3 regions of the Phyllobacterium ifriqiyense genome follow, and region 1 is predicted to be linked to each of the others. Evidence: riboswitches for the same ligand, from Rfam matches in the RefSeq annotation. Region 1 holds a riboswitch; each other region holds the start of a gene.
The links. A riboswitch is a leader RNA that binds a small molecule or an ion and turns the genes downstream of it on or off. The one in region 1 is predicted to bind cobalamin.
Positions count from the first base shown of each region.

Region 2: it holds a riboswitch for cobalamin, as region 1 does, so the genes downstream of both, QFZ34_RS08935 (aromatic ring-hydroxylating oxygenase subunit alpha) here and bluB (5,6-dimethylbenzimidazole synthase) in region 1, are expected to answer to the same signal.
Region 3: it holds a riboswitch for cobalamin, as region 1 does, so the genes downstream of both, QFZ34_RS22785 (CbtB domain-containing protein) here and bluB (5,6-dimethylbenzimidazole synthase) in region 1, are expected to answer to the same signal.

Region 1 covers NZ_JAUSZT010000003.1:75,800-86,631, reverse strand. Annotated here, with positions in the region: gene QFZ34_RS07740 (UDP-glucose dehydrogenase family protein) at 1-594, shown strand, start outside; gene QFZ34_RS07735 (lipid-A-disaccharide synthase N-terminal domain-containing protein) at 603-923, opposite strand; gene QFZ34_RS07730 (thiamine pyrophosphate-binding protein) at 1,006-2,655, opposite strand; gene QFZ34_RS07725 (CaiB/BaiF CoA transferase family protein) at 2,652-3,839, opposite strand; gene QFZ34_RS07720 (alpha/beta fold hydrolase) at 3,836-4,777, opposite strand; gene ettA (energy-dependent translational throttle protein EttA) at 5,262-6,911, shown strand; gene QFZ34_RS07710 (MOSC domain-containing protein) at 7,011-7,619, shown strand; cobalamin riboswitch at 7,646-7,838, shown strand; gene bluB (5,6-dimethylbenzimidazole synthase) at 7,885-8,628, shown strand; gene QFZ34_RS07700 (DUF2293 domain-containing protein) at 8,561-8,878, opposite strand; gene QFZ34_RS07695 (ArsR/SmtB family transcription factor) at 9,007-10,014, shown strand; gene metF (methylenetetrahydrofolate reductase [NAD(P)H]) at 10,014-10,832, shown strand, end outside.
Region 2 covers NZ_JAUSZT010000003.1:320,791-331,622, reverse strand. Annotated here, with positions in the region: gene QFZ34_RS08945 (SDR family oxidoreductase) at 28-762, shown strand; gene QFZ34_RS08940 (L-fuconate dehydratase) at 771-2,048, shown strand; cobalamin riboswitch at 2,230-2,428, shown strand; gene QFZ34_RS08935 (aromatic ring-hydroxylating oxygenase subunit alpha) at 2,540-3,781, shown strand; gene QFZ34_RS08930 (FAD-binding oxidoreductase) at 3,787-4,872, shown strand; gene QFZ34_RS08925 (TIM barrel protein) at 5,027-5,842, shown strand; gene QFZ34_RS08920 (carboxymuconolactone decarboxylase family protein) at 5,926-6,510, shown strand; gene QFZ34_RS08915 (YciE/YciF ferroxidase family protein) at 6,693-7,166, shown strand; gene QFZ34_RS08910 (sugar ABC transporter substrate-binding protein) at 7,514-8,443, shown strand; gene QFZ34_RS08905 (sugar ABC transporter ATP-binding protein) at 8,530-10,071, shown strand; gene QFZ34_RS08900 (ABC transporter permease) at 10,127-10,832, shown strand, end outside.
Region 3 covers NZ_JAUSZT010000003.1:3,099,469-3,110,300, reverse strand. Annotated here, with positions in the region: gene QFZ34_RS22795 (isobutyryl-CoA dehydrogenase) at 1-900, opposite strand, end outside; gene QFZ34_RS22790 (cobyric acid synthase) at 1,009-2,466, shown strand; cobalamin riboswitch at 2,527-2,759, shown strand; gene QFZ34_RS22785 (CbtB domain-containing protein) at 2,809-2,988, shown strand; gene QFZ34_RS22780 (CbtA family protein) at 3,114-3,839, shown strand; gene cobU (bifunctional adenosylcobinamide kinase/adenosylcobinamide-phosphate guanylyltransferase) at 3,839-4,363, shown strand; gene cobW (cobalamin biosynthesis protein CobW) at 4,368-5,420, shown strand; gene cobN (cobaltochelatase subunit CobN) at 5,432-9,163, shown strand; gene cobO (cob(I)yrinic acid a,c-diamide adenosyltransferase) at 9,190-9,828, shown strand; gene QFZ34_RS22755 (TSUP family transporter) at 9,869-10,660, opposite strand.

The sequences.
Region 1 (10,832 bases):
CGTGCCATCGGCATGGATAATCGCATCGGCTCAAAGTTCCTGCATGCCGGTCCGGGTTTCGGCGGTTCGTGTTTCCCGAAGGACACACGAGCTTACGCTGCAACGGGACGCAAGATGAATGCGCCTCAAACGCTGATCGAACAGGTTGTCACTGTCAATGAGCAGCGCAAACGGTCAATGGCTGAGCGGATTGTTGAAGCTGCGAAAAAGAGCGGGACCAAATCGATTGCCGTGCTTGGCATCGCATTCAAGCCGAATACGGATGATATTCGGGAGGCTCCAGCACTTGATATTATTCCAGCCTTGCAGAATGCAGGTCTTGCCGTGCGGGCGCATGATCCGGAAGCGCGCAGCGCTGCCGAGCCGGCTCTGCCCGGTGTTATCTGGTGCACCTCTGCCTATGATGCGATTGAAGGCGCCGGCATTACCGTGTTGCTGACGGAGTGGAACGCATACCGCGCACTTAATCTGAAAAAAGTCTCAGAATTGATGAGCGGCAATATTCTCTTCGACCTGCGTAATGTCTTTAATGAACAGGAACTCGAAGGCTCGGGCCTTGAATATTATTCAGTCGGCAGACCGCTTGTTGGGTAAGCCACCGCTTACACATCTTGAGTGAGTGCTCGCTTTTCATTGGCGATCAGCCAAAGGTTGCGGATATAGACAAATAAACCGAAGCCTTGGCCAGCTATGAATACAGGGTCCTTGCGGACGATCGCATAGACAAAAAGCAGCGCTCCGCCAAAAAGCGAAAAAAACCAGAAGGCTACAGGCATTACGCTTTTCTTTGCTTTTTCGGACGCGAGCCACTGGACGACGAAGCGCATGGTGAAACATCCCTGAGCGAAAAAGCCCAGCAAAATCCAGGCGTCAAACTGTTCGATAAAAACCGTATGCAGCCAATTGGAAAATGCTTCGGCCATTGCTGGTCTCCATATTATTCAGGGAGGGCTTTCCCTCTCACGCGGGCTCAATATCACTGAATGACGCTCTGCACCATTGGGATTATGTGCGGTTGCGGATGTCACTCAATGATTTGGCCGGAGTGATCGCTTCCGGGTCCAAACGAATTTCGATGATCGCAGGCTTTCCGCTTTGTACCGCGCGTTGCCAAGCCCCTTCAAACTCACTGGTAGCTTCCACGGTTTCGCCATGACCACCATAGGCTCTTGCCAGCATTGCGAAGTCAGGATTGGTCAGGTCCGTGCCTGACACACGTCCAGGATATTCGCGCTCCTGATGCATGCGGATAGTGCCATAGATGCCATTATTGATGACGAGAACAATAATGGGCAGGTTGTACTTCACCGCAGTGGCGAAGTCCTGACCGTTCATGAGAAAGCAGCCATCGCCGGCGAAACATACTACCATGCGTTCAGGATGAATTTGTTTCGCAGCAACCGCCGCGGGTAGGCCATAGCCCATTGATCCTGATGTAGGGGCGGCTTGCGTTGCGAAACGGCGAAAACGATGGAACCGATGCAGCCAGGTCGCATAATTGCCGGCACCATTGGTCATGATCGCATCATCAGGCAATACTGTTTCAAGATAGGACATGATCGGTCCCATTGCGACTTTGCCCGGTCCGCTCTGTGGCGGCGTTGACCAGGCGAGATACGATTTATGCGCGATATCAGCTTGGTCCGGCCAATTGATATGAGACGGCGGGGCGAGATGCTCGACCACCTCAGCAAATGCATCTGGTGCCGAATTGATGGAAAGGGTTGGCCGGTAAACCCGCCCCAATTCATTTGCATCCGGATGGATATGGATGAGGGTTTGCTTGGGATACGGGCTGTCCATGAGTGTGTAGCCGGAAGAGGGCATTTCACCAAACCTTCCGCCTACAAGAAGTAAAACATCAGCTTCTTTCACCCGCTTGGCCAGCGCCGGATTAATGCCGATTCCGACATCGCCTGCATAGTTGGGATGTAGATTATCGAACAGCATCTGCCGCCTGAAGGAGCAACCCACGGGAAGGTGCCACTTCTCGGCAAAACGGGTGATTGATGCAACGGCATCTGCGCTCCAACGGGACCCCCCCAATATCATGAATGGTTTGGAAGCAGCCTGTAATATGTCGGCAAGCTTTTCTATGCTGGCGGCGGACGGGCCGGTTTCTACGGGTTGCCATGCTTGTGCCGTCACGGTTTCTACCATGTCCGTGAGCATATCTTCAGGCAAAGCAAGAACAACCGGGCCTGGCCGTCCGGAGGTCGCGACAGAAAATGCACGGGTTACGAATTCGGGAATACGCCGGGCATCATCAATCTCTGCGACCCATTTCGCTGTATCGGCAAAAAAGCGGCGGTACTCTACCTCCTGAAATGCCTCTCGTTCGCGGGCATCACGCTGAACCTGCCCGATGAACAGGATCATTGGAGTTGAATCCTGCATGGCGATATGTATGCCGGGTGAAGCATTCGTCGCGCCAGGTCCGCGTGTGACAAAGCAAATTCCAGGCTTTCCTGTGAGCTTGCCCCAAGCCTCCGCCATCATGGCGGCCCCGCCTTCCGCGCGGCAGATCGTTATGCCGATCTTCGCGTCATAAAGCGCGTCCAACACAGCCAGATAGCTTTCACCCGGTACGCAAAAGAGACGCTCCGCACCATTTGCGGCCAAAGCTTCAACGATCAATTCACCGCCCGTCTTCATTCGGATGCGTCCTTCAACTGTTGGAGTATATCGGCAGTGTGTTCGCCTAAGCGAGGCGAGGGCCGTGTGTAGGTCAATGGTGTTTGTGACATGATGATCGGCGTTCGCACAGAAGGGATAGAACTGCCATGGGAGTCTTCCAGGTCAAGTCGCAATTGCCGCGCCACGATCTGCGGATCGTCGAACATCTCACCAATCTTGTTGATCGGTCCCGCTGGCACCGCATTTTTGGCACAGGCGTTCAGCAGCTCAGCCCGGGTTCTTTTTGAGGTTTCCGTGCTGATGAGCGTTGTTAGTATCGTGCGATTTTCAAGTCTGGATCGGTTTGTGAGAAACCGCTCATCGCTCGCCCATTCCGGATGCTCGATGATTGAACAGAATCTGGCGAATTGCCCATCATTGCCGACGGCAAGGATCAGGTGTCCGTCAGATGTGGGAACAACCTCATAAGGGGAGATATTCGGGTGTGCATTGCCCATACGGTTCGGGCTTTTCCCCGTAGCCAGAAAATTCATTGCCTGATTGGCCATAACAGCTGACTGGACATCGAACAGCGCCATATCCACCATTTGACCTTGACCGGTCTTAGCGGCATGGGCAAGGGCTGCCTGAATGGCAATGACCGAATAGAGTCCGGTAAATACATCCGCGACTGCCAAACCTACTTTTTGAGGCTGGCCATCAGGGTCGCCCGTCACCGACATCAGGCCGGACATTCCCTGAATGATAAAGTCATAACCAGCCTGCGATGCATATGGGCCGGTCTGGCCGAAACCTGTTATTGAGCAGTAGACTAGTCTCGGGTTCTCAGTGCTTAGGCTGGCGTAATCCAGTCCGTATTTTGCCAGTCCGCCCACCTTGAAATTCTCAAGCACAACATCAGCTGTTCGGCAGAGCGCTTTTACGGTTTCTTGTCCCTCAGCGGTTGTAAAATCAACCGTGATGGAGCGCTTGCCTCGGTTGCAAGAGTGAAAATACGCTGCGGAAAGGTTCTCGCCTTCTGCGCTGGTGATGAAAGGGGGCCCCCAGCCGCGTGTCTCGTCGCCGCCGGAGGGATTTTCCACCTTTATGACATCGGCTCCAAGATCAGCGAGAACCTGTCCGGCCCATGGACCAGCCAGCACTCGGGCTAGTTCAATAACGCGTATGCCTTTAAGCGGGGCTGCCGCTTGCTCAGCAATCATCGGCTTGCCTTTGACGCTGTGCGGATGGCCCAATTGGCAAATTCGCTCATGATGAGTTCACGGTTGATTTCGTTAAGGCCCTCATGGCGCGTATCGGGATATATTTTGGTCGTAACGTCTATAAAGCCGAGCTTGCGCATTCTATGGTCCAGATGATTGACGGAAGTGCCTTGTGCTGTCGCCGGATCTTTGGCACCGCCAACGAGGTTGAAGGGTAGGTTGCGACGCAATTTACTCAACAAGCTATCCTTTGCTCCGGTGAATACCAAATCGAATGTATCACGCCACATGCTCACAGTAGGGCTCCAGCCGCAAAGGGGATCCTTCACGTACAAATCGACCTCAGCAGAATCCCGCGAGAGCCAGTCAAAATCCGTTCGCGGATTGGCTACACTGCGATTCCATTCCTGAAATGTAAGTTTTGGCAACAGCATGCTTGGGACATCAGAACCTAAAAACATACGTTCAGCCAGTAATAGGCATTGGGCGAACCTTCCCAACATTCCGGCCGAAAAATTTGCGTTCCAGACTGCAGCCGCATCCACTTTTTCTTGATGTTTGAAAACGTAATTAAGCGCGACAAGTCCGCCGAGGGAGTGCCCGAAAATGATCAGGGGTAAATCCGGATAGCGTAGGCGCGCTTCATTGTTGACCGCATCAACATCGCGCAACACGGCGTCCATTCCATCTTTTGCAGCAAAGCGTCCCGCCGGTGCGTCTTGTGCTCTCGTCAGGCCATGCCCCCGATGATCATGTGCATAAATGTGAAAACCATGCTCGCTCAGAAATCCTGCAAAACGTTTGTAACGCAAAGAATGCTCGGCCACTCCGTGATTTATTTGAATGATCCCGCGAACCTGACCCTTTGCGGGCATGTGTCGTATTGCAAGGGCTGCACCAGTACTGGTGGTCAAAACGTCGGTATCATCAAAACTCATGGCAACCTCTTTGCGAGAAGCCCAGTTGAGAGGGTGCCGTAAAATTAGTCAATGTGGAAAACAATCTACAAACTATTCTTAATTTTGGACTATTGTGCTCAATTATTAGTCAGGCGATTTGGTGTGCAATTTTATTTTGCAAAACCCCTTGCAAACCCATTAAACTTGCCGCAGAACTTTAAACCAGAAGCATATGAGTTTCGCGGGCATTGCAATTTTTCGGTGTAATCGCGAATCGGATGATGTTGTCGCAATGACGAAACGTATTTCGTCTAGTTAGTTTACATGGCCGCTACTGGGAGAAGAGGACGCTTCCTGTTGCGGCACCAGAGGGGAAACCGGGTGACGGAAATATCCGCGCCCGGTTTCGCTCGTTTGGCGAAGTCCGAAAATCATGGGCATCCATTGCCACGGCTGAGGCTTTCGCCTACATACGGCGCAAATTCATTCAAAAGAAATCCCGAGCATCGGAGTGACGCGCGTTATGGCACGCCAATTCATCTATCACATGTCCGGCCTGAACAAGGCATATGGAACCAAGAAGGTTCTTGAGAATATCAACTTGTCCTTCTACCCAGACGCCAAGATTGGTATTCTGGGTCCAAATGGCGCCGGTAAGTCTACAGTTCTGAAAATCATGGCTGGTCTGGATAAGGAATATACAGGCGAGGCTTGGTTGGCGGATGGCGCTACCGTTGGCTATCTGGCGCAGGAACCTTATTTGGATCCAGCCAAGGACGTTATGGGCAATGTCATGGATGGCGTTGCCGACAAGAAGGCCATTCTCGATCGCTACAATGAATTGATGATGAATTACTCCGACGAGACCGCCGATGAAGGCGCCAAGTTACAGGATGTCATCGATTCTCAAAACCTCTGGGACCTTGAATCGCAAGTTGAGATGGCGATGGAAGCACTTCGTTGCCCACCCGGCGACAGCGAAGTAACCAATCTTTCCGGTGGTGAGCGCCGCCGTGTTGCTTTGTGCCGCTTGCTCCTGTCACAGCCTGACCTTCTTCTGCTCGACGAACCGACCAACCATTTGGACGCTGAAACGACCGCCTGGCTTGAAAAACATCTGCGCGAATATAAGGGCTCCGTGCTTCTGATTACGCATGATCGCTACTTCCTAGACAATGTGACCGGCTGGATTCTCGAACTCGACCGTGGGCGCGGCATTGCTTATGAAGGCAATTACTCTGCCTATCTTGGTGCCAAGTCCAAGCGCATGCTGCAGGAAGGCCGTGAAGATGACTCCCGTCAGAAAGCTCTCGAGCGCGAACGCGAGTGGATTTCCGCCAGCCCGAAAGCACGTCAGGCAAAATCGAAGGCACGTATCAAGGCCTATGATGCGCTCGTTGATGCCGCTAACGACCAGCGCCCCGGCGATGCCCAGATTCTGATACCGGCGGGTGAACGGCTGGGTCAGGTGGTTATCGAAGCCGAAAATCTCACCAAGTCTTTCGGTGATCGTGTGCTGATCGAAAACCTGACTTTCAAACTGCCACCCGGCGGTATTGTTGGCATTATTGGTCCGAACGGTGCGGGTAAAACCACTCTGTTCAAGATGATCACCGGTCAGGAAAAGCCGGATTCCGGCACTATTCGCGTCGGCGAGACTGTTAACCTCGGATATGTCGATCAGAGTCGCGATCACCTGAAAGCCGACAAGAATGTCTGGGAAGAAATTTCCGGCGGAACTGACATCATCAAGCTTGGCAAGCATGAGATGAACTCCCGCGCTTATGTTTCAGCATTCAACTTCAAGGGTACCGACCAGCAGCAGAAAGTTGGAAATCTTTCTGGTGGTCAGCGTAACCGCGTGCATCTGGCCAAGATGCTTCAGTCCGGTGGCAATGTTTTGCTCCTCGACGAACCGACAAACGATCTAGACACGGAAACCTTGGCAGCACTTGAAGATGCCTTGGAAAAATATGCAGGTTGCGCTGTGATCATCAGCCATGATCGCATGTTCCTTGACCGTCTCGCGACGCATATCCTGGCTTTCGAAGGCGATAGCCATGTCGAATGGTTTGAAGGCAATTTCGAAGATTATGAAAACGACAAGATTCGTCGTCTCGGTCCCGATAGCGTCAATCCAAAGCGTCCAAGCTACAAGCCTCTGACACGCTAAATATAGATGGGGAACCGCAAGGTTCCCCGTTGTCTTTGCTGGTGTAATCGCCAGATAATTTGCCGCTTTTCTAAAGCAGGGAACTCTTTGAAGCAAATGATGACTGACCTGTTCGGTAATCGTGACGAAATAGTCCCTTCGCGTAAGGTCAGTGGTCGTGTGATCGGGCTATTTGAGGCACTCGACAGGGATTTTGTCACTTCTCCAACAGATTCACTGGAACTGACTTTTGACGGTATTGTCGGTGACTTTCACGCGGGTCAGACGCGTCGCTCTGGCGGACGTGAGCCTTGGTATCCGCGTGGCACCGAGATGCGCAACGAACGCCACCTTTCCATTCTGAGTGCCGACGAGCTTGACGAGATCGCAGCAGGCATGGGCTTGCCTCAGCTGAAAGCTGAATGGATCGGTGGAAACACGGTGATTTCCGGTATTCCATCCCTTTCGATGCTACCACCCAGATCGCTGATGTTTTTTGAAGGTGGCGTGACGTTGAAAGTCGATGGGCAGAATGCGCCCTGCAAGATTGCTGGTCGTTCTATTGCATCGCATGCGGGTACTCCTGACGAAACCACCACTGCATTGGATTTTGTACGCGTGTCCAAGCGCTCGCGGGGTATCGTCGCTTGGGTTGAAAAGCCCGGGATCATACGCGCCGGTGAAAAAGTTGATATTCGTATTCCCGAACAGTGGATTTACAGGGTCTAAGGCTTGCGCCAAGTGCCTTTTCATGGCGAATAGAAAACAGGTCCGGTGCCAGCAATTTAGACGATTGCGGAGAATCGGGAAGCCGGTGAAAATCCGGCACGTGCCCAGCGCTGTAAGGGGAAGGACCGTGCATTATGCCACGGTGGCCGAGAGGCCACAGGAAGGCGCACGGTTCAGCTGAACCCAAGTCAGAAGACCGGCCGGACCCCATAGCCCAAGCTGCGCGGACGGCGGCGAGGGCCTCAAGCGTTGTTAGGAGCAAACAATGCACGAAGCTTTTGATAGTCCGGTTCCAGCGGGTGATTTTACTGACGATGAGCGTGCGGCCGTTTATAAGGCGATTTATACCCGGCGAGACGTCCGCGATCAGTTTTTGTCAAAACCGATCGCCTATGATGTTTTGATGCGATTGCTCGATGCGGCGCACCATGCTCCATCTGTAGGCTTCATGCAGCCTTGGAACTTCATCACAATTCGCGATATGGCCCGCAAGAGGCAAGTGCACCGCGCTTTCGCCAAAGCCAACGAGGAAGCCAAGGCCCTGTTTCAAGATGAACGCCGGGCGCTGTATGCCTCTCTCAAATTGGAAGGCATCCTTAAAGCGCCGGTCAATTTATGCATCACCTGCGACCGGACACGCGGTGGAACGGTCGTGCTCGGTCGCACCCACAACCGCCAGATGGATGTCTATAGCACCGTTTGTGCAGTCCAAAATTTGTGGCTTGCTGCCCGTGCTGAAGGTATTGGCGTTGGCTGGGTGAGCATCTATCACGACAATGACATGCGCCAAATATTAGGTATTCCGGATCACGTTGAGATTGTTGCCTATCTATGCCTGGGCTATGTCGACGAGCTTTTTGATGCACCGGAGCTGGAAAAAAAGGGCTGGCGCAAAAGAATCCAATTACAGGACCTTATTTTTGAAGAAGGCTGGGGCCAGCTCAGCTCGGATCTTCCTCATCCGGATCCAGAAGACGTGTCGCCCGCCATTCCGTCAGTTTGCGATTAATCGCATCAAGCACGAAGAAACGAGCGGACTCTTTGTCATAGCCTTCGTCGCGCAGCGCATCATAGTCTGTATGTTGATGCCGCACATGGGCAATAGCGGCCAACCATACGGCAATCGGCGGCGGCAAGGTCTTCATATGGGGCGCACCTGCGGCCGCGCGTATTGGTTCCGAATCGGAGTAGGGAACGGCGGGTAAAAGCAAGGTCAGCGCTTTGTTGATTGAACGCTGACGGTTCGTTCCTGCACTCATTGATGTCTTTCTAATTTGATTCTGGCGCCTATTTCAGACGCGGCAGAAATTGTCGTCAATGGCAAAAACCTCTTGCCAATCGTCGCGTCATGACATAAACATATCTTTATATCTTTTGAGGATTGGTTATGGACCGGCACAATCTTAATCTCGACCTGATGGTTGATACGTTGAAAGCGGCAGCTGAGCCTAGTCGGCTACGCATTCTTGCTTTGTTGTCGCGTGGTGATCTAACCGTTTCCGACCTCACATCCATTTTAGGACAATCTCAGCCGCGAGTGTCACGACATCTGAAATTGCTCTTTGAAGCAAGTCTTATCAACCGCTATCAGGAAGGCTCCTGGGCCTATTTCCGTTTGGCGGAATCATTGATTGTGGGAGATATTGCCCGTTCCCTGCTAGATCGCCTGGATTGTTCTGATCCCCTGCTGGAGCGTGACCTTGAACGTCTTTCCTCTGTGAAGCTTCAGCGCCGTGAACGTGCGGCTGCCTATTTTAGCGCGAATGCTTCAAGCTGGGATGCTATCCGCTCGTTGCATGTTCCAGACGGCGCTGTGGAAGAGGCCCTTACCAAGATCATAGGTGCAAGACCGTTTCAAGCGATGCTCGACGTCGGTACGGGTACCGGGCGCCTGCTTGAGCTCTTTGCTCCGCTCTACTTGCGCGGTGTCGGTATCGATATCAATCGCGACATGTTGACGATTGCCCGGTCAAATCTTGAGAAGTCCGGCATTGCCAACGCGCAAGTCCGTCAAGGTGACGTCTATTCCTTGCCGGTAGACAGAGAGTCTTTCGATCTGGTGACAATCCATCAGGTCTTGCACTTCCTTGATAATCCGGCCGAGGCCATTCGTGAAGCTGCGCGTGCCTTGCGTCCTTCCGGCCGAATGTTGATCGTCGATTTTGCTCCACACGAACTTGAATTTCTACGCGACAGACATGCCCATTTGCGCCTCGGTTTTCATGACGGACAGATTAAAGACTGGCTGACGGAAGCCGGACTGACGCTGGAACAGAGCATGGAATTACAACCAAAAGATAAAGACAAACTGACTGTTAAATTGTGGCTGGCACGCGACCCACGCTTGCTAATTGCCGATCCTGTTTCAACCTCCCGCGTTACGGAGAGTGTCTAATGAGTTTTTTCCGCCAATCCCGCCGTGCCGATCTTGGTAGCAATATCAAGGTTTCATTCGAGTTCTTCCCGCCAAAGACCGAGGTGATGGAAGAGCGTCTCTGGGAGACTGTAACGCGTCTGGCTCCGCTTAATCCCGAATTTGTCTCTGTGACATATGGGGCAGGTGGCTCCACTCGTGAACGCACAGCCCGCACGATCAAGCGCATCTTAACCGAAACCGATGTGAATGCAGCGGCACATTTGACCTGTGTTGATGCCACGAAGGAAGAGGTGGACACGGTAATCCGCGAATTTGCCGCCATGGGTGTCAATCGCTTTGTCGCCTTGCGCGGCGATCCGGCAAGCGGCGTAGGTGCTCATTACAAACCGACGCCGGGTGGGTATGAAAACGGTGCCGAACTTGTCGCTGGATTGAAAGCTTTCGCTGACTTCGATATTTCGGTTTCTGCATATCCCGAAAAGCATCCCGAGAGCCCGGATTTTGCTACCGACATCGATATGTTGAAGCGCAAGGTCGATAATGGCGCGACGCGTGCCATCACGCAGTTCTTTTTCGAGAACGACCAATATGAGCGCTATGTTGAAAAGGTGCGTCGTGCCGGAATCTATATTCCGATTTTGCCTGGTATACTTCCAATCCATAATTTCACCCAGGTTACCAATTTCTGCTCCAAAGCTGGTACTCACATACCTACATGGCTGGCAGAGCGGTTTGATGGATTGCAGAATGACGAGCAGACTCATGCTCTGGTAGCTTCAGCCGTCGCAGCGGAACAGGTTCTTGATCTGGTCGAACGTGGCGTGCAGGATTTCCAT
Region 2 (10,832 bases), 240 kb from region 1:
TCATAAGATGCCCAATGGAGATATGAGATGACAGGCAAGCTTGAAGGCAAACGCGTTCTTATCACGGCAGCTGGACAAGGCATCGGTCGGGCTTCGGTGCTGGCTTTCGCACGCGAAGGTGCAATCGTGCACGCAACCGATATCAATCAGCAACTGCTCGATGCTTTGCCGAAGGAAGCCAATATCAAGCCGCGCAAGCTCGACGTGCTCAAGGCAGAAGAAGTGACGCAGGTCATTGGCGAAATCGGCGCTATCGATGTGCTGTTTAATTGCGCTGGTTTTGTCCATGGCGGTTCAATTCTCGATATGCCGGACGCCGATCTGGATTTTGCACTTGATCTCAATGTCCGCGCCATGATCCGCACGATCAGGGCGGTACTACCGGGTATGATCGAACGTAAGGACGGTGCTATCGTCAATATGTCTTCAGTCGCCAGCAGCGTGAAAGGTGTCCCGAACCGTTTTGCCTATGGCGTAACCAAGGCTGCCGTATTGGGAATAACCAAATCGGTAGCTGCGGATTATATTACGCAGGGTATTCGCTGCAATGCGATCTGCCCCGGCACGGTGGAAAGTCCTTCGCTTGAGCAACGCATGCGCGCTGGTGGCGACTATGACGCCACGCGGGCGGCATTTATCGCGCGCCAGCCCATGGGGCGTCTGGGCCTCCCGGAAGAAATCGCTGACCTTGCCGTCTATCTTGCTGGTGCTACCTACACCACGGGACAGGCCTACAATATTGATGGCGGCTGGACAGTTTAGGAAAGACCATGACCCTCATCACTGATCTTCGCGTTTTCGATATCCGTTTCCCGACCTCGCAAAGTCTGGACGGATCGGATGCCATGAATCCTGACCCGGACTATTCGGCTGCCTATGTGGTGCTGGATACGGATGCAGGGCTTTCCGGCCACGGCCTTACCTTTACCATCGGGCGCGGCAATGAGATCTGCTGCCTTGCCATTGAGGCCATGAAACACCTTGTTATCGGCCTTGAACTTGATTGGATAAAGGAAAACCCGGGCAGATTCTGGCATTTTATCACCGGTGACAGCCAGTTACGCTGGATCGGCCCTGATAAGGGTGCAATGCATCTGGCCACAGGCGCGGTAGTGAACGCCGTTTGGGATTTGCTGGCCAAGGAAGCGAAGAAGCCTGTCTGGCAACTGGTCGGTGAAATGACGCCGGAAGAGATCGTCAAAATCGTGGACTTCCGCTATCTTACGGACGTGCTGACGCCTGAAGAGACGCTGGAAATTCTGCGTAGAGCAGAGGTTGGTAAGAAAGAGCGTATTGAAACGCTAAAAGCAGATGGGTATCCCTGCTATACGACATCGGCAGGCTGGCTGGGCTATTCCGATGAAAAGCTCCGTCGCCTTTGTCAGGAGGCCGTGGATGCGGGCTTCAACCACATTAAGATGAAAGTCGGCCGCGATCTCGAAGATGATATCCGACGTCTTACCATCGCGCGCGAAGTGATCGGCCCTGACCGCATTCTCATGATCGATGCCAATCAGGTCTGGGAAGTGAATGAAGCCATTGATTGGGTGAACAAGCTTGCCTTCGTCAAGCCGTTCTTCATTGAAGAGCCAACGAGCCCCGACGACGTTGCGGGCCATCGCAAAATTCGGCAGGCTATCCATCCGGTGAAAGTCGCGACCGGTGAGATGTGTCAGAACCGCATCATGTTCAAACAGTTCATCGCCGAAGGCGCTATCGATGTCGTGCAGATCGATAGTTGCCGCATGGGTGGACTGAACGAAGTGCTGGCGGTGCTGCTTATCGCCGCAAAGTATGAGCTGCCAGTCTGGCCGCATGCGGGCGGTGTTGGTCTGTGTGAATATGTCCAGCATCTGTCAATGATTGATTATATCGCCGTTTCAGGGACGAAAGAGGGCAGGGTTATCGAATATGTCGATCATCTGCACGAGCATTTTGTTGATCCCTGCAACATTCAGGATGCAGCCTATATGCCGCCCTCACTGCCGGGCTTTTCAATTGAGATGAAACCGGAATCGATCAAGCAGTATTTGCATCACGGTCTTTAGAGCCTTTTCGCCTGGTAAATGAACCATCGCCGTCTCTCGCGATGTTCATTGCTGACATGGAAGGGGTATTCTGCCGCCATTCTGACGTGCCGGAGTGGCGGCATTTTCTGTTTTTTCGGTCGTGTCGTCTTGTGTAAATGCGATGTCGTTTCCGCACCTATTCTTTTTATCATCCGGATGCTTTTATCAGGCTACTTGAGGTGCCGCTTTCTAGGGAAGGTGGAGAATTGGGAAGCCGGTTTAATCCCGGCGCTGCCCCCGCAACGGTAATGGAGTGAAACGCGGCAAAATAGCCACTGGAGCATGGTTCCGGGAAGGCGCCGTGAGGCTCGCAAGAGCAACTCCAGAGCCCGGAAACCAGCCGCAAGCGATAACACCGACTGATCGCGGTGGGCGATCAAGGAGCATTGTTTTGTATGGGCAGCCATACGGACGGTCTTCTCCGTCACCACCAGTCAGTTCTTTCGCAAATGAGATGGCGAGGACACGACATGGACGCACATAGTGAACTACTCCGGAACCTGAAACACCGGAAACCTGGTTATGGCCTTGAGCAGGCTTTCTACAATGATCCAGAGTATTTCCGGTTGGATATGGAAAATATCTTCTACCGCGACTGGCTGTTTATCGGTCATGATTGCGAAGTGGCGCGACCGGGCAATTATTTTACCGTGCAGATTGGCGATTATCCGGTCGTTATCGTCCGGGACCGCGAGAAGAAAATACGCGCGTTTCATAATTCATGCCGCCATCGCGGGTCGCGCGTTTGTGCTTCTGAACGGGGCACCTCGGCGAAGCTTGTTTGCCCCTATCATCAGTGGACTTATGAACTGGATGGCCGTCTATTGTTCGCACGCCAGATGGGCGACGACTTCGATGCCAGCCAGCACAGCCTGAAGACGGTGCATTGCGAAAGCGTTGGCGGCTATATCTTCATCTGCCTTGCGCCGATTGCGCCGGATTTTGCCGCTACGCGTGCCATGATCGATCCTTATCTTGCACCGCATCGCCTCAGCGAAACCAAAGTCGCCTTTCAAAGCTCGATCGTGGAGAAGGGTAATTGGAAGCTGGTGTGGGAAAACAACCGCGAATGCTATCATTGCGCCGCCAATCATCCGGAACTCTGTAAGACGTTTCCTGAAGCACCAAGCGTGACTGGCATACAAGGCTCAAAGGATGATCCGGAAATCGTGGCGCATTGGGACAAATGCGAAGCCGCAGGTCTGCCGAGCGTGTTCCGTATCGATGAGAATGGCCAGTACCGCGCGACACGCGTGCCGCTGCTTCACGAAGCCGAGAGCTATACCATGTCGGGCAAACGTGCTGTGGCGCGTCAGCTTAGCGATGATGTGAATGCACGGCAGATCGGTTCGCTATTGCTCTATCATTATCCGACGACGTGGAATCACATTCTGGGGGATCATGCCCTTTCTTTCCGCGTTCTCCCGCTTAGCCCGACCGAAACCCAGGTCACGACCAAGTGGCTGGTGCACAAGGACGCGGTGGAAGGCGTCGATTACACCATTGAGGAACTCACGCATGTCTGGCTCGAAACCAATGATCAGGACCGCCAGATCGTTGAAGAAAATGCTTTTGGCATTCGCTCTCCTGCCTATGAGCCGGGCCCTTATTCGGTAGAGCATGAAGGCGGTGTTCTGCAATTCCTTGAATGGTATTCCAACACGATGGAAACGCGCCTTTCCGGCGACAAGCGACTGAGCAAGGTAGCGTAGTGAATATGGGCATTCCTCAAAAGTACCCGCATCTCGATCAGATGCAGCCATGGAACGACCGGCTGCATCTGCTGGAGTGCCTGTCTGTCATTGAGGAAGCGCCCAATGTGAAGACATTCACATTTCGTTCCGACAATCAAAACTGGTTCCGGTATGAGCCCGGCCAGTTCATGACGTTTGAATTGGGTACGCAACCGGATGCGGTCCTGCGTACCTACACACTCTCTTCCAGCCCCTCGCGGCCATTTACGATTGCAATCACGGTCAAAGCGCAGGATGGCAGCATTGGCACCCGCTGGATGCTGGACCACCTCACGCCGGGCGCGCGGCTGAAAGCATTTGGGCCGCTGGGTGACTTTTCAATCTCAAAACATCCCGGCGAAAAATATCTGTTTATTTCTGCCGGATCAGGCATCACGCCTATGATGTCAATGACGCGCTGGATGCAGGATTGTGCACCACAAAGCGATATTAGTTTTGTCAGTTGCGCACGCCGCCCGAGCGATATAATTTTTCGGAAGGAACTCGAATATCTGACCAGTTGCATGCCAAATCTCAAATTGTCCTTTCTGATCAAGGAACATGAAATGGGGCAGCTCTGGACGGGTATCAGAGGCAGGCTCGAAGCGCCGAAGCTTTCGCTATTGTCGCCCGACTTCAAGGAACGGACGATTTTCTGCTGCGGTCCTGACGGATTCATGCGCGATGTTCGGGCCATGCTGGAAGAGTCCGGCTTCGATATGGCCAATTACCATCAGGAAAGCTTCGGTTCCGCCGCCGAACCTGTGCTTCCGGTAATGGACGATATTTCTACGGAGGTGTCTGAAACTGCCGCGATCGTCACTTTCTCCATGGCCGGCAAGGATGTGCACTGCGTCGCAGGCGATACAATCCTCAAGGCTGCCCGTGGTGCTGGCATTCGAATTGCCGCGGCCTGTGAATCCGGATTGTGCGGCACCTGCAAGGTCATGAAAATTTCCGGCAATGTCGATATGAACCATAATGGCGGGATTCTCGACGAGGAAATTGATGAAGGCTATATCCTGGCCTGTTGTTCCAAACCGTTGGGCAATGTCGAAGTGGAAGCCTAGAGCAAATTTTGCTCCAGCTCCCAAGCGCATTTTCGTGTTGTCGATCTCAATCCCCTTGCTTTTCCCGATGCATTGCTTGACGAAGCTCGTGTATTGCCAGAGGCCGAGATTCGCATAGAGCAGGCTGGCTCAAAGCGGTGGGGAGGAATCCAAAATGGCTGCACCAATTTTTGCTATCAATCATATCGCTACTCCTTATCTTCGCCCTGCCGCGTTTTTTCAGTTGGCGGTGGCGCTTGGCTTGCGCGATGTTGAGATTCGTAATGACCTTGGCGGCAATGCGATTATTGACGGCACAGCTGCAACTGAAATGAAGGCGCTATCGAAAGCAGCCGGCGTGCGCATTGCCACGATCAATGCCTTGCAGCGCTTTAACGAGTGGACTCCGGAACGTGAGCACGAGGCTATTGAGCTTGCGGATTATGCGCGAGACGCTGGCGCAGCGGCACTTGTTCTGGTTCCTGTCAATGATGGCACGGGTCAGGAAGAGGGTGAGCGGGAGACTAATTTGCGAAAGGCGCTGACGGCGCTAAGGCCCATTCTTGAGAGCCGCGGGCTGTTGGGTTTTGTCGAACCGCTGGGCTTTGAAATTTGCTCGCTTCGTTCAAAGGGCGAGGCGGCGCATGCCATTGAGGCTATCGGGGGTAAGGCTTGTTTCAAGCTTGTCCATGACACTTTCCATCATCATCTTGCCGGAGAGCCAGAATTTTTTCCGGATTTGACAGGGCTCGTCCATATTTCCGGCGTGACGGATCCTCATGTGAGCATTGATGATATGCGTGATCCGCACAGGGTTCTGGTCGATGAGAATGATCGCCTTGGCAATGTCGATCAGATCCGCGCACTTTTGAATCAGGGCTACAAGGGCTTGTTTTCATTTGAGCCTTTTGCAGAAGAAGTCCAGAAAATGGCTGACCCGGCACGTGCCATTTCTGCCAGTATGGCATGGATTAATACCCGATTGGGCTGAACGCCGCTTCGCTCTAAAGGCCTATATCCCATGGCGTCCCGCTTTCTGATAAGGTAGGTGCGACTATTGTTGGGAGAATGGCGATGTTCCTGCAAACGATTGACGATGAAAGCGCGACGGACGAAGTGGCCGAAATTTATGCCAGGCACAAAGCCCAGCTTGGCTTCGTCATGGACGCGACGCGCTGCTTTACGGCGCGCCCTGGTCTTTTGCCCGCCTATACAGATTTCATGGATAAAATACGGGCAGGCTTTTCGCTCGGCATGCGAGAATGGCGGCTGATCACGCTCATTGCGGCAAAGTACATCCCTTCGACCTATTGCTCGCATGTTTATGCGAAACAACTGATCGGCGACCTTGGGTCAAAGGAAATGGTACTCGCTGTCCATAGCGATTTTCGAACTGCCGGGCTTTCTGCTGCGGATGTGGAAATGCTGGCCTATGCGGAAAAGATTACGCAGGATGCTTCCAAAGTTGAACAAGAAGATATTAATCGGCTGCGCGCGGCGGGCTTCACGGATGTCCAGATATGCGACATCGCCCTTTGTGCCTCATTCCGCTGTTTTGTCAGCCGTTTCTTTGATGCGACAGGCGCTGCGCCAGAAGCAATATTTCTTGATCCAGATATCAATTTTCAAACTGCGATGACTGTCGGAAAACGTTTCTAAACTGATGAGGCACTGCGCCGTTTTACAGGCTTCGTTGCGATAGGCTATGGCGCTATTTCAGAATCTCTTTGGCATTGACCCAAGACACTCGGTTGATTGTCATGTGATTTCGTCCTGGGTGCGACGGAACATTATCGCTCCCCCAAGGTTCCTGTATCCCAATCGACAGGAGGAAAATCACAATGAAGACACTAGCTGAGATTTTTGAACACACATTGCATGACATCTATTATGCCGAGAATGCGCTCGTCAAAGCTCTACCAAAAGTTGCGAGCGCCTCCAAAGACGCCAAACTCAAAAAGGCAGTAGAAGAGCATCTTGAAGAGACGAAGGGTCAGGTAAAGACGCTGGACCAGGTTTTCAAATCGCTGGGTCTTAAGCCGAAAGCCGAAAAATGCGATGCCATTGAAGGTTTGATCAAGGAGACGGATGGTCTTATTGAAGAGGCTTCCGGCACCGCGCTGAATGCGGGCTTGCTTGCCGCTGCGCAAGCCGTGGAGCACTATGAGATTGCCCGCTACGGCTCGTTGCGGGAATGGGCAAAAACACTCGGCCATGACGAAGCTCACAAGCTGCTCAGTGAAATTCTCGATCAGGAGAAGGCAGCCAATAACAAGCTGACCAACATCGCTGTTGAGAGCGTCAACAAGCCTTAACAGGCCCTTCTATCGGACAAATTGAGCGGGTCTGGCAAGTTTGCCGGGCCCGTTTTCATGTTGGATGGACAGCGAACCATTTTGCGCAGCTGTGCAACTAATTACTTCGTCTAACAATAGTCGAGAGTTGAATCGGACTTGACGATGAAGCCTTAAAATGGAATAAATATTTCAGAAACTAGCGTGGCGGTCTGTACATTCCGAAAACGCGCCAGGATCGAGTTGCGCGAGAGATACGCGCTTTCCATAACTTCGTCGCTTGCCGGTCAGGGGTAGTGGCCACAAGGACGAAGTGGAAGATTCCGGATAGAAAGGTGTTGCCGGGCACCATTGTGGAGGAGAAAAAAGTGAAAAAGTTTCTATTGGGAGTGGCTGTTTCAGCGTTGATGAGCAGTTCGGCGCTGGCCGCCAATATAGGCGTGTCGATGGCGCAGTTTGATGACAATTTTCTCAACGTTTTGCGCACGGGGATGGAAGACTATGCCAAGACGCTTGATGGCGTGACTTTGCAGGTTGAAGATGCGCAGAATGACGTGGCGAAACAGCAGAGCCAGATTCAGAATTTCATCGCCTCAAAAGTAGATGCGATTATTGTCAATGCGGTGGACACGGATGCCACTGCGGCCATGTCGAAAATTGCTGCCGATGCCGGTATCCCACTGGTTTACGTTAATCGCCAGCCAGCAAATGTCGACGAATTGCCTGAGAAGCAGGCTTTTGTCGCCTCCAATGAAACTGAAGCGGGCACACTTGAAACAACGGAAGTCTGCCGGTTGCTCAAGGGGCAGGGCAAGGTCGTCGTCATGATGGGCGAGTTGTCCAATCAGGGTGCGCGGGCACGCACAAAGGCCGTGCATGATGTGATTGCGACCGATGCATGCAAGGGAATCTCCATTGTTGAAGAGCAGACCGCCAACTGGTCGCGCACACAGGGCGCGGATTTGATGACAAACTGGCTCTCGGCTGGCTTGGAGTTTGACGCTGTAATTTCTAACAATGACGAGATGGCAATCGGGGCTATCCAGGCGCTTAAGGCTGCAGGCCGTGCCCCGGACAGTGTCGTTGTTGCCGGTGTTGACGCCACACAAGACGCTTTGGCGGCAATGACTGCCGGTGATCTTGATGTAACCGTATTCCAGGATGCGGCAGGGCAAGGCAAGGGTGCTGTCGATGCGGCGCTCAAGATTTCCAAAGGCGAGAAGATTGAAAGCAAGGTCTATATTCCTTTCGAGCTCGTAACGCCTGAAAACCTGTCGAAATATCAGTCAAAAAACTAAGCAATAAGTCGTTGCCGGTCTCTCCCCCCCTGGGGAGAGACCGCATTGGTATTTAAAGCAGCCAAACTCTCTGGGAGGAGAAGAGCATGACACTCAGCCCTTCAACCATGGCGGCAGTTCGTGCCAGCGGTGCAGTGCCGCAGGCGGAATATCTTTTGAATGTTGAAAATGTCCGCAAGGAATTTCCAGGTGTTTTGGCGCTGGATGGTGTGCAGTTCCGGCTGAAGCGCGGGACAGTTCATGCGCTGATGGGTGAAAATGGCGCCGGTAAATCCACTCTGATGAAGATACTTGCTGGAATATATATTCCAGATCAGGGCGAGGTTTATCTCAAAGGCCTGCCCATTCGCCTGAAATCGCCATTGGACGCGCTCGAAAATGGCATAGCGATGATTCATCAGGAATTGAACCTGATGCCATTCATGACTGTAGCCGAGAATATATGGATTCGCCGTGAACCGAAGAATGCTTTCGGCTTCGTTGATCATGGCAAAATGTACGATATGACGGCCGAGCTTTTTCAGCGGCTGAATATCAGGCTCGATCCTGATAGCCATGTGCGGGATCTCTCGGTCGCCAACCGCCAGATGGTCGAAATTGCCAAGGCGGTTTCCTATGAATCCGATGTGCTGATTATGGATGAGCCGACCTCTGCGCTGACTGAGCGCGAGGTGGAACATCTCTTCGCGATCATACGTGATCTGCGTTCGCAAGGGATCGGCATTGTCTACATCACGCACAAGATGAATGAACTGTTCGAGATTGCCGATGAGTTTTCGGTATTTCGGGACGGCCGTTACATCGGCACACATGCCTCAACCGATGTAACCCGTGATGACATCATCAAAATGATGGTTGGCCGTGAGATTACCCAGATGTTCCCGAAGGAAACTGTGCCTATCGGCGATGTCGTGCTTTCGGTGAAGGATTTGTCGCTGAAGAATGTATTTCACAACATTTCTTTTGATGTTCGCGCGGGTGAAATCCTGGGTATTGCCGGACTCGTCGGCTCTGGTCGCTCAAATGTGGCTGAAACCATTTTCGGTGTTACTCCAGCCACGACAGGAACCATTGCCATTAATGGCAAGGAGGTAAAGGTCACCACGCCCAACCAAGCCATCAATATGGGCATGGCCTTTCTGACAGAGGATCGCAAGGATACGGGCTGCCTGCTGATCCTCGATATTCTTGAAAACATGCAGATCGCTGTGCTGCAGGATCGCTTTACCAAATTTGGTTTTGTGCAGGAGAAGCAGATTACGTCTGTTTGCCAAAAGATGAGCGAAACCTTGCGGGTGAAGACGCCCAACCTGGAAGAAAAGATCGAAAATCTATCCGGTGGCAACCAGCAGAAGGTTCTCATTGGTAGGTGGTTGCTTACCAATCCTAAAATTCTCATTCTGGATGAGCCGACCCGCGGCATTGATGTTGGTGCCAAGGCAGAAATCCATCGCCTCGTCACGCAGCTCGCAAGGCAGGGCGTTGCGGTCATCATGATCTCATCGGAAATGCCTGAGGTGCTTGGCATGAGCGATCGCGTGATGGTGATGCATGAGGGGCGCGTAACGGGTTTTCTGGATAGGGCTGAAGCGACGCAAGTCAAGGTAATGGAGCTGGCGTCAAAATAATCCGGTCAAATTTTTCAGATCGGACGATGCTACTGGGGTATTGGGAGAAACTATAATGACAAGCGAAAAAGCAACTGCAACGCTTACGTCTCGCCGAAGCCGGCGGCTACCGCCTGAAGTCAACATTCTTCTGGTGTTGATCGGGATTGCGCTGGTGTTCGAAATCCTTGGCTGGATACTTGCAGGCCAGAGCTTTCTGATGAACACACAGCGCCTGCGGATCATCATTCTGCAGGTTTCAGTGATCGGCATTATCGCTGTTGGTGTCACCCAAGTGATTATCACGGGCGGTGTTGATCTCTCGTCAGGCTCGGTTGTAGGCATGACCGCGATGATTGCCGCGAGTTTTGCGCAATCCTCCACCTGGGCGCGACCGGTTTATCCCGGTCTTACCGACTTGCCGTTCGTCATACCGATCGCTATCGGGCTGGGTGTCGGGCTTCTGGCCGGGATCATCAATGGCTGGCTGATTGCTCAAACCAAAATTCCCCCCTTCATTGCCACGCTGGGCATGATGGTTTCTGCTCGTGGCATTGCAAAATGGTACACAAAGGGCTCGCCCATCTCCGGCTTGACTGATCAATTCAATTTCATTGGAACCAGTATCTGGCCGGTCATTGTTTTTCTCCTCGTGGCTCTCATTTTCCACATAGCCTTGCGATATACGCGCTATGGAAAGTTCACCTATGCCATCGGTGCCAATGCGCAGGCGGCGCGGGTTTCGGGTATCAATATCGAACGGCATCTCATCAAGGTCTATG
Region 3 (10,832 bases), 3.0 Mb from region 1:
TGAAAGATCCGTCTCCATGTCAGCAAGCTTGAACTGCAATGCCTGAAACTGATTGATGGCCTTACCGAATGCTTTGCGCTCGGAAGCATAAGCAACCGCTTTGTCGAGTGCCGATTGAGCTCCACCCAAGGAGCACGCCGCGATATTCAGACGGCCACCATCAAGCCCTCCCATGGCTATTTTAAATCCATCACCCTCAGCACCAAGCCGATTTGCTACAGGAACCCGGCAATTATCGAATAAAACTGTGCGGGTGGACTGGGCATTCCAACCCATCTTGAATTCATTTGCGCCAAATGACAGGCCCGGAGCATCCTTGGGAATGATCAGTGCGGAAATGCCCTTTGGTCCGGATTCGCCGGTGCGCACCATGGTGACATAAATATCGCTATCGCCTGCGCCGGATATGAATTGTTTAGCACCATTTAAAACGTAATGATCGCCATCCAGAACAGCTGTAGTTTTCAACGCCGCCGCATCGGAACCGGAGTTCGGTTCCGTCAGGCAATAGCTGCCCAGCCACTCCATAGACGTCAACTTGGGCACAAATTCTTGTCGTTGAGCTTGTGTTCCGAACAGGTCGATCATCCATGTCGACATATTGTGAATTGATATAAATGCTGAGAAGGCAGGGCAGGCCATTGAAAGAGCTTCAAATATCAGCACGGCATCAAGCCGTTTCAAACCCGATCCGCCAACATCCTCGCGCACATAAATGCCACCCATGCCCAGCGGACCTGTCTCGCGAATGACATCGGCGGGAAAATGCTTGTCGCGGTCCCAAGCGAGTGCCTTCGGTGCTACCCGATCAGCCGCAAAAGCGCGTGCCATATCCTGAATTGCCAGTTGATCATCATTGAGTTCAAATTGACCGGCCGCCGCATCAACGACTGCATCCATTATAGTTCCTCCCGAATATTGCTACCGGTCACTCTATCGGATGCGCGTAAGCGCGCAACGGCTTGCATGGGACTAGGAAGAGAAAGACATATCCGCTACTCAAAGCCCATGACACACGCAATCATGTTGCAAGGAACTGGCTCTGACGTTGGCAAATCCGTTTTGGTGGCGGGATTGTGCCGTCTGGCGCGCAATCGCGGTTTGAGGGTTTTTCCATTCAAGCCGCAAAACATGTCGAACAATGCTGCTGTTAGCGATGATGGTGGTGAGATTGGCCGGGCGCAATGGTTGCAAGCGCTGGCTTGTGGCGTGCCCTCGTCGGTTCACATGAATCCGGTATTGCTGAAGCCTCAGTCAGAAACGGGCAGCCAAATCATTGTCCAGGGTAAAGTTTGGGGACAGGCGAAGGGCAAGGATTATCAGCAATACAAGGCGGGATTGCTGAATGCGGTTATGGAGTCGTGGGATATCGTTCGTGCCGATGCGGACATAGTCATCGTTGAAGGAGCTGGATCGCCCGCAGAAATCAATCTGCGATCAGGGGACATCGCCAATATGGGCTTTGCCGTCAAAGCCAATGTGCCTGTGGTTCTGGTTGGCGATATTGATCGAGGCGGGGTGATAGCGTCGATTGTCGGCACGCACGCAATTCTTTCGCCTGAAGATCGGGATATGATTTCCGGTTATCTGATCAACAAGTTTCGTGGCGACATTTCGCTTTTCGATGACGGTTTGAAATCTATCACACAATTTACGGGCTGGCCGTCCTTCGGGGTTGTCCCTTGGTTGAAAGATGCCTCCCGTCTTCCGGCGGAAGACTCGGTTGTATTGGAACGGCTGGTCAAAGGTGATGGGCGGGCGTTGAAAATTGCCGTTCCAGTGCTTGATCGCATTGCCAATTTTGATGATTTCGATCCGCTAATAGCTGAACCGCAAGTCGAGGTCGTCATGATCAAAAGTGGCGAGCGAATCCCTGCAGATGCAGGTTTGGTCATTATTCCGGGCTCCAAATCCACCATTGGTGACCTTCAACGGTTCCGTGAAAATGGCTGGGACCACGATCTTGATCAGCACAGACGCAGAGGTGGTCATATTATCGGCATTTGTGGCGGCTTCCAGATGCTGGGTAAAACAGTATCTGATCCCCAAGGGATTGAAGGAAATATCAGGGAAATTAGAGGTCTTGGTTATCTCGATATCGATACAGTTATGGAGCCGGAGAAGACCGTGCGCAATGTCCAAGCCCGTTCATTGCAGTTTGACATACCGTTGAAGGGCTATGAGATTCACCTTGGTCGAACGACTGGCCCCGATTGCATCCGGCCAGCCGTGAATATTGATGGCATAGCGGATGGTGCAATATCCGCTGACGGCAAAGTATTCGGTACCTATATGCACGGGCTTTTCAACGCGGACGCATTCCGGGCAGCACTTTTAAAGTCCATGGGAATATCTGCTGGCGTTCTCGATTATCACGCTGGTGTAGATGCGGCGCTCGACTCCATTGCAGCGCAATTGGAGTCAGTTCTGGATATCGAGGCATTGTTTGCGCTTAAACGTGTCTGACGGCGTAGGCAGCGATCAAGGTGTCGCAGATTCGTTTGACTTTTAGAGCGCTTGGTGAATAACGTTCAGCAGATGATTGGTTCCCGCATTGGCCAAAGGCCAGGGATCAAAAGGGAATGCGACGGTCGTACCCATTAGGGCGACCCCACCGCAGCCGACCCCGCGACTGTAGAGCGGTTAGGGTATATGCCATGCTGAACGCGAAAGCGGACGGCAGTCACTGGGAAACCGGGAAGGCGGCATTTATCTTGCGACCCGCGAGCCAGGAGACCTGCCAATCACAGGGTAATAGTGCCCAAAACCGAGGGGGATTTTCCCTTCTGGCCCTGCACGGAGGTTGTTATGGCTACTGTTCGTACTTCTAATACGATTTCTCTCCCACTCGCATCGCGTCTGACGACGGCTGTTGTGTCATTGCTTCTCGGCGTGTTCATTATTTATGGCGTCGGTCTTTCACATTCTGAAACGCTGCATGACACAGCACACGACACCCGCCATTCATATGGATTTCCTTGCCATTGAGTCTTTGAAAGCTGAAATGCTGATTCAGCTATCGACCCTTAAGCATTGAAATAATGATGGTTTGTTTGGTCCGGGGCCTTTGCAGGTGCCCGGCGTCTCGCTTTTGGAATTGGGGAGTGGACTCCATGTTGGTCAAATATTTGCTGGCTACAATCATAGCCGGTCTGTTTGCCGGAATAATTCTAACACCGGCCATGTATGTAAAAAATGTACCGCTCATATTGCATGCGGAAGAGTATGAAAGTGCGGGTGGCGGAGGTCATTCCCATGATACGCCTGCCTCTGCGAGCGAATCTGCACCTGCGGCGGTTACTCCGCACGAACATGCGGAAGAGGCGGGTCCCGAACTGCCATTTGGACGTCTCGGTAATACGTTGTTGATCAATCTGGTGGCTGGAGCAGGCTTTGCGTTGATCACTGGTGCTGCGGCGCTTTTCCTCGGTCGTCGCATTACCCTTCAGAACGGAATCTATTGGGGGCTTGCAGGATTTTTCATCTTCAATTTTGCACCGGCGTTCAGCCTTGCCCCTGAATTGCCTGCTATGCCTGCAGCCGATCTGGCCATGCGGCAGACCTGGTGGCTGATAACTGTCATTCTGACGGCGGGCGGCGTCTATCTGATCGTACTGCGTGAGCAGATTTGGGCTAAGCTTCTTGGTGTTATATTGATTGTCGCTCCCCATATTTATGGCGCACCGGAAGCAGAAGATCTGACATCAGCGGTGCCTCCGACACTTGCCTCAGAGTTTGCCGTCTCAGCACTGGCAACCAATCTCTTCTTCTGGGTTGTACTTGGTACTGCACTGGGCTGGGCAATTCAGAATTATGCTTCATCGGAGCTTGAGCAGTAATGCAACCGCTGGAACGCGAAATTACCTTTATTCTTGGAGGCGCGCGTTCCGGCAAATCGTCCTTTGCCGAAGGTCTGATCGAATCATCCGGGCGGGATGCTATTTATCTTGCCACCGGCAGAGCGTGGGATGATGAAATGTCCGAGCGAATTGGGCATCATAGAGCGCGGCGCGGATCCCGATGGATTACAGTTGAAGAACCAATTGATCTGGCCGGAAAACTGGAAAGTCTTGCTGGTGTCGAAAAGGCAATCCTGGTCGATTGCCTTACACTGTGGCTGACCAATTTAATGATGGCCGAACGTGATATCGATGCCGAAATAACACGTCTGATAAACACACTGAGCCATCTCGCGGGTGCCATTGTTCTGGTTTCCAATGAGGTTGGTCTAGGAATAGTACCGGAAAACCGCATGGCGCGTGAGTTTCGTGATCACGCAGGCCGATTGCATCAAGCCGTGGCTGCCGCTGCGGCAAAAGTCTATTTCGTGGCAGCAGGACTGCCGCTCAAAATGAAGGGATAACAAAATGCAGGGTCACAAGATTCCGGCAACGGTCATCACTGGCTTTCTCGGTTCGGGCAAGACTACCATGATCCGAAATCTGCTCGAAAATGCCAATGGCAAGCGCATCGCGCTGATCATCAACGAATTTGGTGATCTTGGCGTTGACGGGAATTTGCTCAAAGGCTGCGGTATCGAAGCGTGCCGCGACGAAGATATGATCGAACTTAACAATGGCTGCATTTGCTGCACCGTGGCCGATGATTTCATTCCCACCATGACCAAGCTTCTGGATCGACCTGATCGCTTTGATCACATTGTCATTGAAACGTCCGGTCTTGCTCTTCCACAGCCGCTGGTTGCCGCTTTTAACTGGCCGGAAATCAAGACACAGGTAACCGTTGATGGCGTTGTTACCGTTATTGATGCTGCCGCCGTGTCGGAAGGCCGTTTTGCAGATGATCACGATAAGGTTGATGCTCAGCGCGAGCAGGACGAGTCACTTGATCACGACAGCCCGCTGGAAGAGCTGTTCGAGGATCAAATTCGCGCCGCCGATCTTATTGTTCTGAATAAGACCGATCTTATTGACGAAGCTCAACTTGCCGGGGTCAAGAGTGACGTGCAGAGCCGCTCATCGCGTTCACTTAACATGGTTTCGGCTAGCTTTGGCAAGCTTAGCAATCAACTCCTACTTGGACTTGGTATTGGCACCGAAGAGGATATTGCGAACCGTAAGTCCCATCACGAGATGGAACATGAGGCAGGCGAAGAGCATGATCACGATGAATTTGAAAGCTTTGTCGTTGGGCTTGGGCCGGTTGCAGAGCCCAAATCATTTGTTGAGAAGTTGAAGCATGTCATCGTCGATCATGATGTCCTGCGGCTCAAAGGTTTCGTTGATGTACCCGGCAAGCCTATGCGCCTGGTCATTCAAGCCGTCGGATCACGCATCGAGCATTATTTTGATCGTAGCTGGAATCCGGGCGAAGAACGCCAGACAAGGCTCGTTGTTATTGGCCTGCACGATATTGATTCAGCAGCCATTACATCAGCTGTTAATGCTGCCGCAGCCTGATCGGAAATTGAATGCATCTTCTGTTGGCTCAAAAAGGAACGATTGCTGAAGGCACCGAGGCAATTGATCTCGGCCAGACACCGGGAGATGTGCTGTTTCTTTCTGCTGCCGATACAGAACTTGCGAGCCTTGGTATGGCCCAACGGCAAGCTGGCAATGGCTTGTCGTTACGCTTGGCAAATATGATGGCGCTTGCGCATCCCATGTCCGTCGATGCCTATATCGAGCGGACAGCCCAATATTCCAAACTTATCGTTGTCAGGATTATCGGCGGCGAAAGCTATTGGCCTTACGGGTTGGAAGCGCTCCACGCCTGCGCTGTAAATCATAAGGTTCATTTGGCGGTTCTGCCGGGTGATGACAAGCCCGACCCGGGTCTGGACCGGTTTTCGACGGTTACGCGTCAGGATCGCGACGCTCTTTGGCATTACTTGCTGGAAGGTGGAGCGCAGAATGCGCATCGCTTTCTTGATTATTGCGCGGCAATGATCAATGGCGGAGACAAGCCGCAAGAGGCTGCACCATTGTTAAAGGCGGGCCTTTGGTGGCCGGGGAGCTCGGCTCCATCGCTAACCGAATTGCGCAAACACTGGGTGGCGGATGCTCCAATTGTTGCTATCTGCTTTTACAGGGCACTGGTGCAAAGCGGACAAATGCAACCCGTGGAAGCACTGGTTAGTGCGCTGAAGGCAAAGGGCCTTAACGCCTTGCCGGTTTTCGTTTCCAGCCTGAAAGATCCCGTCTCAGTTGCAACACTGACGGGTATTTTTAATGAAGCCGCGCCAGCAGTGGTCCTGAATGCAACCGGATTTGCGGTTTCGGTGCCCGGCGCGTCGCGTAAGCCCACCGTGCTTGAGCATGACGATGCTATGGTGCTGCAAGTCATCTTCTCAGGCTCAAGTGTCGATCAATGGCGCAATTCTGATCAGGGCCTTTCAGCGCGCGATCTGGCGATGAATGTTGCACTGCCCGAGATAGATGGCCGGGTTTTATCGCGCGCGGTGTCGTTCAAATCCGCACGCCATTATGATGAGGCGGTTCAGGCAAATATTGTTACGCATGAGCCTTTGGCCGATCGGGTTGAGTTCGTTGCAGCATTGGCTGCTGGCTGGGCTCGTCTTCGCGTCACAAAACCTGCCAAGCGTTTGACGGCATTGATCATGGCGAACTATCCAAATCGCGATGGTCGCCTTGGCAATGGCGTCGGCTTGGATACGCCAGCTGCAACGCGGCATATACTCGATAAAATGCGCGAGCATGGCTATCCGGTCGCCGATATTCCTGCCGATGGCGATGCTCTGATTAATCATTTGATGGCGGGACCAACCAATTCCGCGAATGATGGGCGCGAGGTGCGCGAAACGATTTCTCTGCGAGAATACAAGGACTTCTTCGATACTCTTCCTCAATTGATTCAGGCCGCAGTAGTCGAGCGTTGGGGCAAACCAGAAGCCGACCCGTATTTCATTGCAGGCGATAGCCTATTTGCGCTGCCTTTGGCGAGATACGGCGAAACTCTTGTCGGCATTCAGCCAGCTCGTGGTTATAATATTGACCCGAAAGAGACTTACCATTCGCCTGATCTTGTGCCGCCGCATGGTTATATCGCATTCTATGCCTATCTGCGGAGCGTGTATGGTGCCCATGCCATTGTACATGTCGGCAAGCATGGCAATCTGGAGTGGCTGCCGGGCAAATCCCTCGCGCTATCCGAAGCATGCTATCCAGAGGCGGTTTTAGGCCCTGTTCCCCATATCTATCCTTTTATCGTCAATGACCCAGGTGAGGGTACGCAGGCTAAACGCCGTTCATCGGCAGTTATTATCGATCATCTGACGCCGCCACTGACCCGTGCTGAAAGCTATGGGCCGTTAAAGGATCTCGAGGCGCTTGTTGACGAATACTACGAAGCCTCGGGCGTTGATCCGCGTCGTCTTGTGCGTCTAAAGGGACAAATTCTCGATCTCGTGCGCGATATTGGTCTCGACACGGATGCCGGCATTCATGACCATGATCCAGATGATCTCGCTCTGCAAAAACTTGATGCCTATCTCTGTGATCTCAAGGAAATGCAGATTCGCGATGGATTGCATATTTTCGGGCAATCCCCCAAAGGCAGCCTGTTAACCGATTTGGTTGTGGCTTTGGCGCGTGTACCCCGCGGTTCGGGGCATGGATCTGATCAAAGTCTGCAACGTGCGATTGCTTTGGATCTCAAACTCGATGGCTTTGACCCGCTTGATTGTGACATGGCCGCGCCATGGGAAGGTTTGCGTCCACAAGGCCTGAGAACTCTTTCCGATGCGTCTTGGCGTATCGCCGGGGACACGGTCGAGCGCATTGAAATCCTCGCGGCCGAGCTGGTGGCGGGTGAAGTTGAATGCCCTGAAGATTGGGTTGCGACTACGGCGGTGCTGGAAGGCATCCGCGACAATCTGCATCCGGCTGTTTCAGCATGTGGCGATGCAGAAATTAATGCACTTTTGACGGCACTTGACGGACGTTTTGTAGCACCGGGACCTTCGGGAGCACCAACACGCGGACGGCCGGACGTTTTGCCAACAGGCCGCAACTTTTTTTCCATTGATACACGCGCTGTGCCGACACCCGCCGCATGGGAACTGGGACAAAAATCTGCCGAGCTTTTGATCCGCCGATATACGCAAGATCATGGCGAATGGCCGACATCATTTGGTCTAACCGCTTGGGGCACGTCGAATATGCGCACTGGCGGAGATGATATTGCGCAGGCACTGGCGCTGATTGGAGTCAAACCCGTATGGGACATGGCATCCCGCCGGGTTACTGGATATGAAATCATTCCGATTGCTTTGCTGGGGCGTCCGCGCGTGGATATAACCTTGCGTATTTCCGGCTTTTTCCGGGATGCTTTTCCTGATCAAATTGCATTATTTGATACTGCCGTTCGTGCGGTGGGAGCATTGGACGAAGACGAGCAGGACAATCCTATTGCTGCGCGCATGCATAGTGAACAGGCGCGGTTGATTGCCGAAGGTGCCGACGAAAAGCTTGCCAAACAACGCGCGGGATTCCGTGTTTTTGGCTCAAAGCCGGGTGCTTATGGCGCGGGGCTGCAAGCGCTTATGGATGAGAATGATTGGGCGAAGCGCGATGATTTGGCCGAAGCGTGGCTGGTCTGGGGCGGCTACGCCTATGGTGCAGGCGAAGAGGGCAAGCCAGAGCGTGGCCTTCTCGAAGAACGATTGCGGACGGTAAATGCCGTTGTTCAAAATCAGGACAATCGGGAACATGATTTGCTTGATTCAGACGAGTATTACCAGTTTGAAGGTGGTATGTCGGCTGCGGTGGAGCTTGTGTCGGGCGAGCGGACCACGATCTACCACAATGATCATTCGCGCCCTGAAAAACCAGTCATCCGTACACTGGAAGAAGAGATTGCACGCACTGTGCGTGGGCGCGTGACAAACCCCAAATGGATTGCGGGTGTCATGCGTCATGGCTACAAGGGCGCTTTTGAAATGGCTGCCACAGTTGATTACCTGTTTGCTTTTGCCGCTACGACAGGGACTGTGGGCGATCACCATTTTGAGGCAGTCTATCAGGCATTTCTGGTGGATGACGATGTGAGGGCTTTTCTTGCTGAGAAAAACCCCCATGCGCTGCGTGATATCGCCGAGAAACTGGAAGCTGCCGTGAATCGTGGTTTCTGGTCGCCACGTTCCAATTCGGCACGATTTGAACTGAGTAAGCTTGCTGCTTGAGATTATGATTCGGAAGGACACGCCAAATGGCTGAAAAATCACAAAAATTACAGAACCTGACCGAAGAGGAAATCAACGAACGGCACGCAGACAAGATGCGTAAGAAAAAGGCCGTTCGCGACAAGATACAGGCCACGAAAACGGACGAGAAGGGCTTGGTCATTGTCAATACGGGCAAAGGCAAAGGCAAGTCCACCGCCGGTTTCGGTGTTGTCTTCCGCGCATTGGGGCACGGAATGAAAGTCGGCGTCATTCAGTTCGTGAAAGGCTCGTGGGATACGGGTGAGCGCTGGGTTCTCGAAAAGTTTCCGGAGCAAGTGACGATTTCTGCCATGGGCGAGGGGTTTACCTGGGAAACGCAGGACCGTGCACGTGACATTGCGATGGCGCGCAATGCGTGGGAGCAGGCAAAGGCGATGATATTGGATGACGAAACTGAGTTGGTGCTTTGTGACGAACTGAATATCGCGCTTCGATATGATTATCTGCCCGTCGATGAAATCATTGACGTCTTGAAACAGAAGCCGCACATGAAACATGTCATTATCACAGGTCGTAATGCCAAGGATGAGCTAATCGAGTTTGCCGACCTTGTGACGGAAATGGAAATGATCAAACATCCTTTCCGTGCGGGCATCAAAGCACAGAAGGGTATCGAGTTCTGATGATGTAAGACTGGCTGGTGTTGCCGCTTGAAGTCGGACTTTAGAACAAGTCCGACAGCCACACACGGACTGGATTGTCGCCGTCAAGCAGAAGCTTGGTTGCCAAGGCCAGACATACGATGATGAGAAGCGGCTTGATGATTTTCGCGCCATTTTTCATAGCCATGCCAGCGCCAATGCGTGCACCAATGAACTGCGCCACTCCCATTAATAAACCGATTTTCCAGTTGATTGCGCCAAGAAATGCAAATGTTATGAATCCGCCAAGATTTGACGAGAAGTTCAGCAGTTTCGTGTGAGCAGTGGCTTTCAACAGGCCAAAACCTGCAAGGGAAACAAAAGAAAGCATGAAGAACGAGCCCGTGCCGGGCCCGAAAAGCCCATCATAGAAGCCGATCAAGGGAACGATGCAAAGGCCAAAAATAAAGGGTGTAAGGCGTTGCGCCCTGTCCACATCGCCCATATTGGGTTTGACAGCAAAGTAAAGCGCGATTGCTATTAGCAACAATGGCAAAAACGCGCGCAGCACGTCTCCGGGCAAGAACCCGGCCAGCAGAGCACCCCCAACCGCTCCAAGCGCTGCCATCAAGGCTGACGGCAGCTGCTTTTTCAAATCGACATGGCCCTTTTGCGCGTATGCCACGGTTGCGGAGGCCGAACCAAAAAGCGATTGCAACTTGTTGGTCCCGAGCGATTCTATTGGTGACATACCGGCCAGCAATAGCGCAGGTACTGTTACCAATCCGCCTCCTCCCGCAATCGAGTCTATGAAGCCTGCCGCAAAGGCGGCAGCGATCAAAATCAAATGAACATTGTCGAAAAAGGCGGACATGGCGGGAGACTCGTTTGAACGAGGCGGACAATAGTTGGATTTTCGCGTTTGGCGAGCGGTTTTGCGGGACAGTTATATGGCTTGATGCGATTAGGCGCCCGCTGTGTTGTTTACGCACTTGAATTTGCTGGGTTGCGCTGCAATCAATTACGTCAAATCATTTCGGGGGTAT